2 regions of the Clostridium sp. CM037 genome follow, and region 2 is predicted to be linked to the other one. Evidence: riboswitches for the same ligand, from Rfam matches in the RefSeq annotation. Region 2 holds a riboswitch; the other holds the start of a gene.
The links. A riboswitch is a leader RNA that binds a small molecule or an ion and turns the genes downstream of it on or off. The one in region 2 is predicted to bind cobalamin.
Positions count from the first base shown of each region.

Region 1: it holds a riboswitch for cobalamin, as region 2 does, so the genes downstream of both, ACWJKP_RS04725 (cobyric acid synthase) here and ACWJKP_RS18045 (YitT family protein) in region 2, are expected to answer to the same signal.

Region 1 covers NZ_CM143650.1:1,004,805-1,009,172, reverse strand. The annotation lists gene cbiB (adenosylcobinamide-phosphate synthase CbiB) at 1-131, opposite strand, end outside; gene ACWJKP_RS04725 (cobyric acid synthase) at 226-1,719, opposite strand; cobalamin riboswitch at 1,855-2,039, opposite strand; gene trmB (tRNA (guanosine(46)-N7)-methyltransferase TrmB) at 2,214-2,867, opposite strand; gene ACWJKP_RS04715 (site-2 protease family protein) at 2,915-3,532, opposite strand; gene ACWJKP_RS04710 (hypothetical protein) at 3,842-4,368, opposite strand, start outside.
Region 2 covers NZ_CM143650.1:3,762,349-3,766,716, forward strand. The annotation lists gene ACWJKP_RS18035 (ribonuclease J) at 1-793, opposite strand, end outside; gene ACWJKP_RS18040 (DUF3842 family protein) at 1,041-1,469, shown strand; gene ACWJKP_RS18045 (YitT family protein) at 1,656-2,507, opposite strand; cobalamin riboswitch at 2,707-2,894, opposite strand; gene ACWJKP_RS18050 (cob(I)yrinic acid a,c-diamide adenosyltransferase) at 3,127-3,666, opposite strand; gene ACWJKP_RS18055 (helix-turn-helix domain-containing protein) at 3,712-3,894, opposite strand; gene ACWJKP_RS18060 (energy-coupling factor ABC transporter substrate-binding protein) at 3,975-4,298, opposite strand; gene ACWJKP_RS18065 (energy-coupling factor ABC transporter permease) at 4,298-4,368, opposite strand, start outside.

The DNA.
Region 1 (4,368 bases), 1.5 Mb from region 2:
GTTTTACATATCGTTCTGCCTAACTTCTCTAATTTAGAAATAAGTTTTCCTATATAAATCACCGGATGTTTAAACCAATATGGATCTCCAATTAATAAGTCTAACATTACCGCTAAAATTAAATCTATTATGTTCGTCTGAAATAGTATTGCCATTTTAATTCCTCACTATCTTATACTGTTATAATTTTTTAAATAGTTGTTAACTGTCCCTAACTTTTTCTTTTTAACTTTTTCTTTTTATTCCTATGATTTTATAGATTGAATCCATGTCTACATTATCTCTAACTATGTCTGCTAGCTTATCTAATTCTTTTTCTCTTAGATTTTCATAAACCTTAGATTTTTTAGGTTCCATAGCTTTTTTTACCCTTAAAGTATTAATCATATGTTCTCTAAACTCTACTCCATCAAAAACTCCATGAATATATGTACCCATAACATTTCCACCTGCATTTATTGCTCCATCAAAGGATGACGTATCAGAACCATTCTTATCATAGATTTCAAAAAGTGGTTTTGCATTATGACCATATTTACAAATTCCCATATGTATTTCGTAACCATAAGTTTCTATACTAGTATCCCTAATGTTAATGCTACGAGCCTTTACTCTTGTAGTTATTTTCTCATCTTCAAATATTGTGTCTACGTCTAAAAGCTTCATACCCTCTGTTTCTTTTGAATTTCCCTCTAAGCCATTAGGGTCACTTAAGCTATTTCCTAACATTTGATAGCCTCCACAAATACCTAATACGTTACCTTCTACACTATATTGCTGAACCGCTTTTGCAAGTCCCGAATTTCTTAAAGAAATTAAATCATCAATAGTATTTTTTGTTCCGGGTATGATAAGGAGGTCTGGCGTGCCCAATTCTCCTTTAGTTGTAACAAATCTAACTGATACATCTTCTTCAGCCTTTAATGCGTCTAAATCCGTAAAATTCGATATATGTGGAAGCTTTATTACAGCAATATCAATAGGTGCAGTAATTTTTTTGTTAAATTCTACTGCACCATCTTCATCTTCGAGTTCCAATCTAAAATAAGGAACTACCCCTGCACATGGAATATGTATAATATCCTCAATCATTGTAAGTCCTGGCTTTAAGATTTCTAAATCTCCTCTAAACTTATTAATAATAGTGGCTTTAACTCTTTTTTTCTCGGCCTCATTAAGCAAAAGCAAAGTCCCTGCTAGTGACGCAAATACTCCACCCTTATCTATATCTCCTGCGAGTATCACAGGTGCATCTATAAGTTCCGCCATTCCCATATTCACTATATCTCTATCTCTTAAATTAATTTCTGCTGGGCTACCTGCTCCTTCCATTACTATAATATCAAACTTCTTCTCTAATTCTTCAAACTGCTTTTTTAACATGTCTTTGAATTCCAATTTCATATTATGATATTCCATAGCTGTACTATTCCCAAAAACCTTTCCATTAACGATAATTTGGCACTTTTTATCCGAGGTAGGTTTTAATAAAATCGGATTCATATATACCTCTGGCTCCAATCCTGCCGCATAGGCTTGAAGCACCTGCGCACGTCCCATTTCTTTCCCATCCAATGTAATATAAGAATTCAATGACATATTCTGTGACTTAAAAGGACATACTGAAAACCCATCTTGCACAAAAATTCTGCAAAGTGCTGTTACTAATATGCTTTTTCCTACTGATGAAGCGGTTCCTTGAACCATTACTTTAGCCATTACTATTTCTCCTTTCTTCCTACTTGTATTCTTCTTTGGCACACAACAAAAAAACAGCAAGCTTGCGCACCTGCTGTTATGTACAAATTTTTCATTGCACTAACTTGAATTCTACAGTTCTTTCCCGCCGAAAGCTTAATATTACTAATTTAGGCAGGTCTCCTGGCTCTTGATACGCTTTCTCTTATCACTTTCCCTTTCAGGTAGTTATAAAAGATTTTCTCTCAATTACAGTAGCGGGGGCTGCTGTGGAATTACACCACATTCCCTTTTCACCTTACTAATCATCTACTAAAGTAACTTAATCCACTTTAGTGGCTGATTAATAAAAGGCACCTAAACAAATCTATTCATTTTTAACTAATATAATTCATAAGTTTCATTTTTAAAATTTTCAATTTAATACATTTCTATGTAATTAAGTTTATAGCATTATGTTAATCCTGTCAATAAATAAGAATCTAAAATGCTTAAGTCTCATATGGTTAAATTCGCTAAATTAATTTTGCTTGTAGAAACATAGCTTGTTTCCCTATTTCTGTGAATTTAGCTTCATATTCTGTAACTACATTATCTTTAAAATCACTCTTATGCAAATCATAGGTCGAAAATAATATTTCAAACCCACACTCTTTGAAATAGTCTACTGATTCTTCGAATAGCTCTGTATCATCTGTTTTGAACCAAACTTCAGATCCCGGTTTTAAGAATTTCTTATAGCTCGTCAAGAACTTAGTATGAGTTAATCTTCTTTTATTATGTCTGTCTTTTGGCCAAGGATTACAAAAATTTATATAAATTCTGCTTATCTCATCTTTTGCAAACACATCATCAATAAGCATAATGTTCATTGGCATAAGACGTACATTTATGTCTTGTGCTCCTTCAATTTCTCTTACTTCTATTACTTTTCTAAGGGCAAATACCAGAACCTCATCTTTTAAATCAATGCCTACAAAATTGATATCAATATCTCTCCTGGACTTTTCTGATATAAATCTACCTTTACCGCAACCTAGTTCTAGATGGATTTCATTATTATTTTTAAATTCTTCATTCCATTTTCCTTTGTGATCATATTGGTCAGTTATTACAATATGACTAGTTTCCAGCTCTGGTCTAGCCCAATATTTTTTTCTTAAGCGCATATGTTTTTCTCCTTACATTTATAATTTTTATGAAATTTACTTTTTATTTAAAACATCCCTGCAATATTTAAAAACTGTTTAAATAACCATAACCCTGGCGCTTGCACGATATAAGTAAAAACTGATTGTCCACCAGGTAATATAGGCAATATTAACACCATAAATATTAAGAATTGATACCTATAAATTGTATCTGGTAAATTGTAAAAAAACTTTGGGAACAAATCTCTAACTATATGAGATCCATCAAATCCCGGTATTGGCACTAAATTAAGAAAAAACAAAATACAATTTAGGTACCCTGTAATTATTAAAATTTGGCTAATAATAGTATATAATCCACCATGAATTGGTGGAAATTTCGAAAATAACACAGTAAGAATTGCAAATACAAACCCTAGAATTAGATTAGCAATTGGGCCTGCAACTGAAACTTTCAAATCATCCTTATAATAGTTTTTAAATGCACTAGGATTTGTCTGAACAGGCTTTGCCCAACCAAACCCTACTAATATAATCATAAGAAATCCCATTGGATCTATATGTGCGATTGGATTCAGCGTAAGTCTCCCTTGAAATCGTGGAGTTTTGTCTCCTAACCTATCTGCTACGATAGCATGCGCATACTCATGAAAAGTAAATGCTAATAAAATTGCCGGTATCATCAAAATCTTATTTAATATTTGTTGTGTATCCAAATTTATTCCTCCTTATATTCCTACATGGTAGGCAATGTTAATCGCTACTCACCTTGTTAATGCATCTTTGACTTGTTATTTTTTAAGATGTCTAATATACCTATTATAACAAAGTTTATTGTTATTTTGAATTGAATATTCTTAAAATAAAATAATATACCACCACAACTATATATCACCACAACTATATCCTTATGAATTAACTTATATTTTCAGATTATAGAAAAAACCTTATCTTAAAAAGATAAGGTCTTAAATAAAACACCATAGTATCGACTACTTAAAAAGAACAAAAGATACTTCTTTATTATTAACCAATGATACTATTCCCTTAGTATACAATTGCAATAATTCTCCTTTATAGCTAGTTTCAGTTCCAGAACTAACATCTTTTATTACAGCTTTCATTGCATCATTTTGATAGACCTTACCAAGAGATGTAACGAATAAATCATTTTTTTTAGAAGGTTTTTGTAAATCAATCACTTTCCAATTTTCAGTATTTTCTAATGTTTTCCCATAATAAATTTTGCTTACCAAATTATCTTTTAATTCTCCAAGATACACATTGTCATCATCATCAGTCCCAATTAAAGTAAGTTTTTCTACACCTTTAATATTTATAGGTTCCTCAAGACTGGTAGAATACATTTTATTATAGACTAATCCCTCGTACACCAAATTATCTTCATGGCGCGCTAATGCCATATTACTCACACTCTTTGGTATTGTATCAATCTTTGTAATCTCTTCCTCTCTGTCACTTCTATAGTCTCTGTCAATTCTATATATACTACTGCTCT
Region 2 (4,368 bases):
CTACTTGTGAGATATTGTCCATACTCCTCCCACTAAAAACAATTTTTCTACCATGTTTCACAGAGGCATCTACGATCTGCTGTATTCTATGAATGTTTGAAGCAAATGTAGCTACAATAACCCTTCCCTCCGCATTAGAAATTATTCTAGTTAGAGTCTTCCCTATAGTTTTTTCAGAAATTGTATGCCCTTCACGTTCCACATTCGTGCTATCCGCCATAAGAAGTAGCACGCCCTCTTTACCTAAATTTGAGATACGTTCAAGATCCATGACCAATCCATCAATGGGGGTATAATCAATTTTGAAATCACCAGTATGTAATATAACACCTAGTGGTGAGTGGATGGCAATAGCACAGGAGTCTGCTATGCTGTGAGTAACCCTTATGAATTCAACTTTAAGATTTTGTAGTTCTATTGTTTCTCCAGCATTTACATTGTGAAGTTCACAATTAGATAATATATTGTGCTCCTTTAGTTTATTTTCAATTATCCCTAACGTTAACCTAGTACCATAAATAGGTACATTCAATTGTTTTAGAATGTACGGAAGCGACCCTATATGATCTTCATGTCCATGAGTTAAAAAAATACCTTTTACTTTTTCTGCATTATTTTTTAAATAAGTTATATCTGGAATTACTAAATCTACACCGTACATTGCCTCATCAGGAAAGGCTATACCACAGTCTATAACAATGATTTCATCCGCATATTCAATAGCTGTTATATTCTTACCTATTTCTCCAAGGCCTCCTAAAGGAATAACCTTTATACTTTCCTCGTTTTTCACTAAATTCTCCCCTTCATTTATATCAATTATATTATTAATATTATTTTCTTTATTTTGCCTTGAATTATAAAATTAATACCTTTATGGGAGAATTTTTTTTGCTTTTTTATAATCATTTTATTTATACCAACATTGTAATTTTATTTGAACTAAACACAGAATATACATAAACATTATAGTATAATAATATTATCTATATAAAAATAGATTTCATTATATTATAAATTTTATTTTTTGGAGGTTCACCATGAAAATAGCTGTAATAGACGCACAAGGGGCAGGTCTTGGTCAAACAATCATAAAAAAAATTCGTAAAGAAATTGACCTAGATATCTATATTGTTGCACTTGGTACAAATGCATTTGCTTGTTCAAATATGGTAAGAGCTGGTGCAAATATTGGTATAAGTGGAGAGGAATCAATTTGCTCATTTTGCAAGAAAAATAAAATCGATAGTATAATCGGTCCAATTGGAATAATATGTAGTGGTGGCATTAACGGTGAAATTACCCACATGATTGCCACATCAATATTTAATATGGATTGTACTAAATATATACTTCCACTACAAAAACATGGTATTTATATACCAGGCACAAGGAATATGCAAATCAAGGATATAATTGAAGAGATTGTACTTGATATAAAAAGTAATATAAAATATCATTTTATATAAGAAGGTTTATACATAATATTTAAAATACCAGTTCTTTATCCTCTGTAATTTTAGCATCTGACTCATACAAAGACTTTATTAATTCTTGGGTTAAGACTTCTGTTGGTATTCCATAACTAACAATCTTGCCTGCTTTCATGGCATAAATTTTGTTAATCCGCTCTATTAGCTATCTAAAATTTTTATTTAATGTTTTAAGGATTTAAACCCGTATCCAAAGACTTCATAAATATTATTCACTGTTACAAAAGCATCCTTATCAACAAATTTTATGAATTTTTTAAGTGTTATAAACTCCCTTCTTCCTACTATAACCACAACAACTTCTTTACTCTCATCTGAAAAATCCCCTACTCCGTTATATACAGTAGATGTTTTATCTAGCTTTTCTCTTATATATTTTCTTATCTTATCGCTGTTATTACTTATAATTGTAACTTCTTTGCACACATTTATTCCATCTATGATGTGATCAATAAGAAAACCATTAATTATAACTCCAAGCATTGCATATAATGATAGCTTAATTCCAAAGGCAAAAACCGCCATTAAAATTATAATTAAATCACACATTAAAACTCCTTTTCCTAAATTTATATGGAAAAATTCATTTAATATCTTAGCTAATATATCTGTCCCCCCTGTTGAAGCATTTTGATTAAATACTATCGCTGTACCTATTCCCGATATTAGTATTCCAAATATAAGTTCCAGTAAAATATCTCCTGTAATTGAATTATTAATAGGTATAAACTTTTGAAATACAATTATAATACCTCCTACACCAAAGCTTGCATACACACTTTTCCCACCAAAACTCTTTCCGATAGCAATAAATGCTATTACAAACAAAATAAGGTTTATTATCATCATTATCCAACCTACGGATAACCCCCCTGTAAATTTATTTATAACTATTGCTAATCCATTCGCCCCACCTGTCGCTAAATTATTTGGCATTAAAAAGAAATATAAACCTGCTGATACCATAAACATTCCTATGTTTATAAGCGCAAATTCCTTTATCTTTGTTTGCATAATATGCCTCCTTATAATTATCAATTGTATTACCTATCCTCTATAAAATAATCATAATTTCTTTCTCAACGAAAAATTAAGCCCTTTAGCATTTATGCTAAGGGCTTGATAATAATACCAACCATATTTGTAAAAAACGCAAAATTTAAAATGCATTTTCATACAAATATACGTCACACCCCCTATCACTCGTAGCGTTCTTGGTGTATTAATAAAGGCAGGTCTTCTGACTTTGGATCACAGTCGCTTTAATCCTTCCCAGCAAAATTGTCAGTGGTATAATTTAGAGCTTCTCACCATTACAGCGGCGGGACCGTTCAGGCTTTTCACCTGGTTCCCTTTTAAATGAAATGCAAAACATCTCATACCTTTAAATTCGATATTAAATTACTTTCATTTAAAAGTTTCTTTTAATCTCTTCCATAAAACCTTTTTTAATTGAGCTTTATTTAGTAACAGAGTTTTTATTAAATTCTTCCACAATAACCCTATCGGCTTTTCTATTTCCCGTTATATTGACAATAAATTCTTTGCCTAAGTTTTTGTACATATTCATAATAATTCCCCCTTCAAACTCTAAATATTATTAACTTAATTTTAAAATTTGAGGTGGTTATAATCAAAACTCTATACCCTCTCTAGATGGTATTCCTTCGTTAAAATAATGTTTAATATCCTTCATCTCAGTTACAAGATTCGCTTTATCTATTATAGCTTTAGGTACGTCTCTCCCTGTTAAAATCAATTCTATATTAGCAGGTTTATTCTCCATTAATTCTAGTAGTTGTTCTTCACTTATTAGTTGATTGTTCAATGCTCCCATTACCTCATCCATGATAAGTATGTCGCATTTTTCTTCTTTTAATGCTTCCCTGCAAAATTCATACCCCTTTTGTACTTCTTCTTTTAATTCATTTTTTTCCTCTGCATTTAATGTCCAAAAAAAACCTCTTTTTTTCTCAAACCTAAATATATTAAAAAAGGGAGCCAATTTTTTTGCACTTTCAATTTCACCAGTTTTACTTCCCTTCAAAAACTGTACCATAAATACAGTATATCCATTTCCTGCTGCACGTACAGCTATTCCTACAGCTGCAGTCGTTTTACCCTTGCCATTCCCCGTATAAATTTGAACATATCCATTTTTTAATTTCCCCATTATATTCATTTCTCCTTGTTTTAGCATATGCATACATATGCTTTATTATCTCAGGGTTATCTTATATTTTTTTATTTCATATTGCAAATCTTGTCTTGAAATACTTAATTCTCTTGATATTTTGCTAACATTGTTTTCGTTTTTATTCAGTGTTTTTTCAATAATTCCCTTTTCAATATCAGCCATATAGCTAACCAACTCGAACTTCTTTTCTACATTTACCACCATATTTTGAAAACACCTCCCTATCTCTCGTAGAGTTAACTGTGTATAATTATAGAAAGGTATTCTATAAGGCTGGAAAATCATTATTCAGTTTTATTCCCCTGATTTTCTTTTTTAGTTCTCTCTACGAATCTTCCCAGGAAAAAGAATAGAACACCAACTCCTATACCTGTCTGTAGACAAAAGAGTAAACTCTCAATTTCGCCTGGTAATTCTCCACCAATCCAAGTTTCCATAACAGGTTCAAACCAAGGCTTATACTCGGTACCTGTAATCTCGGAAACCACTTTGCTTCCTGCATCATCTGAGCCACCAAATTCAGCACCCTTTAACGTGAATAATGGTATAATGGCAATCACTGCAGCAATAATTAATAAAATGATAACCTTTTTTTTCGTCTTTACCATTAATTTTCGCCTCCCTTTAGGAATCCAAGTTCTGTTAATTCGGATTTTGCATATGTTTCAAGACCCATAA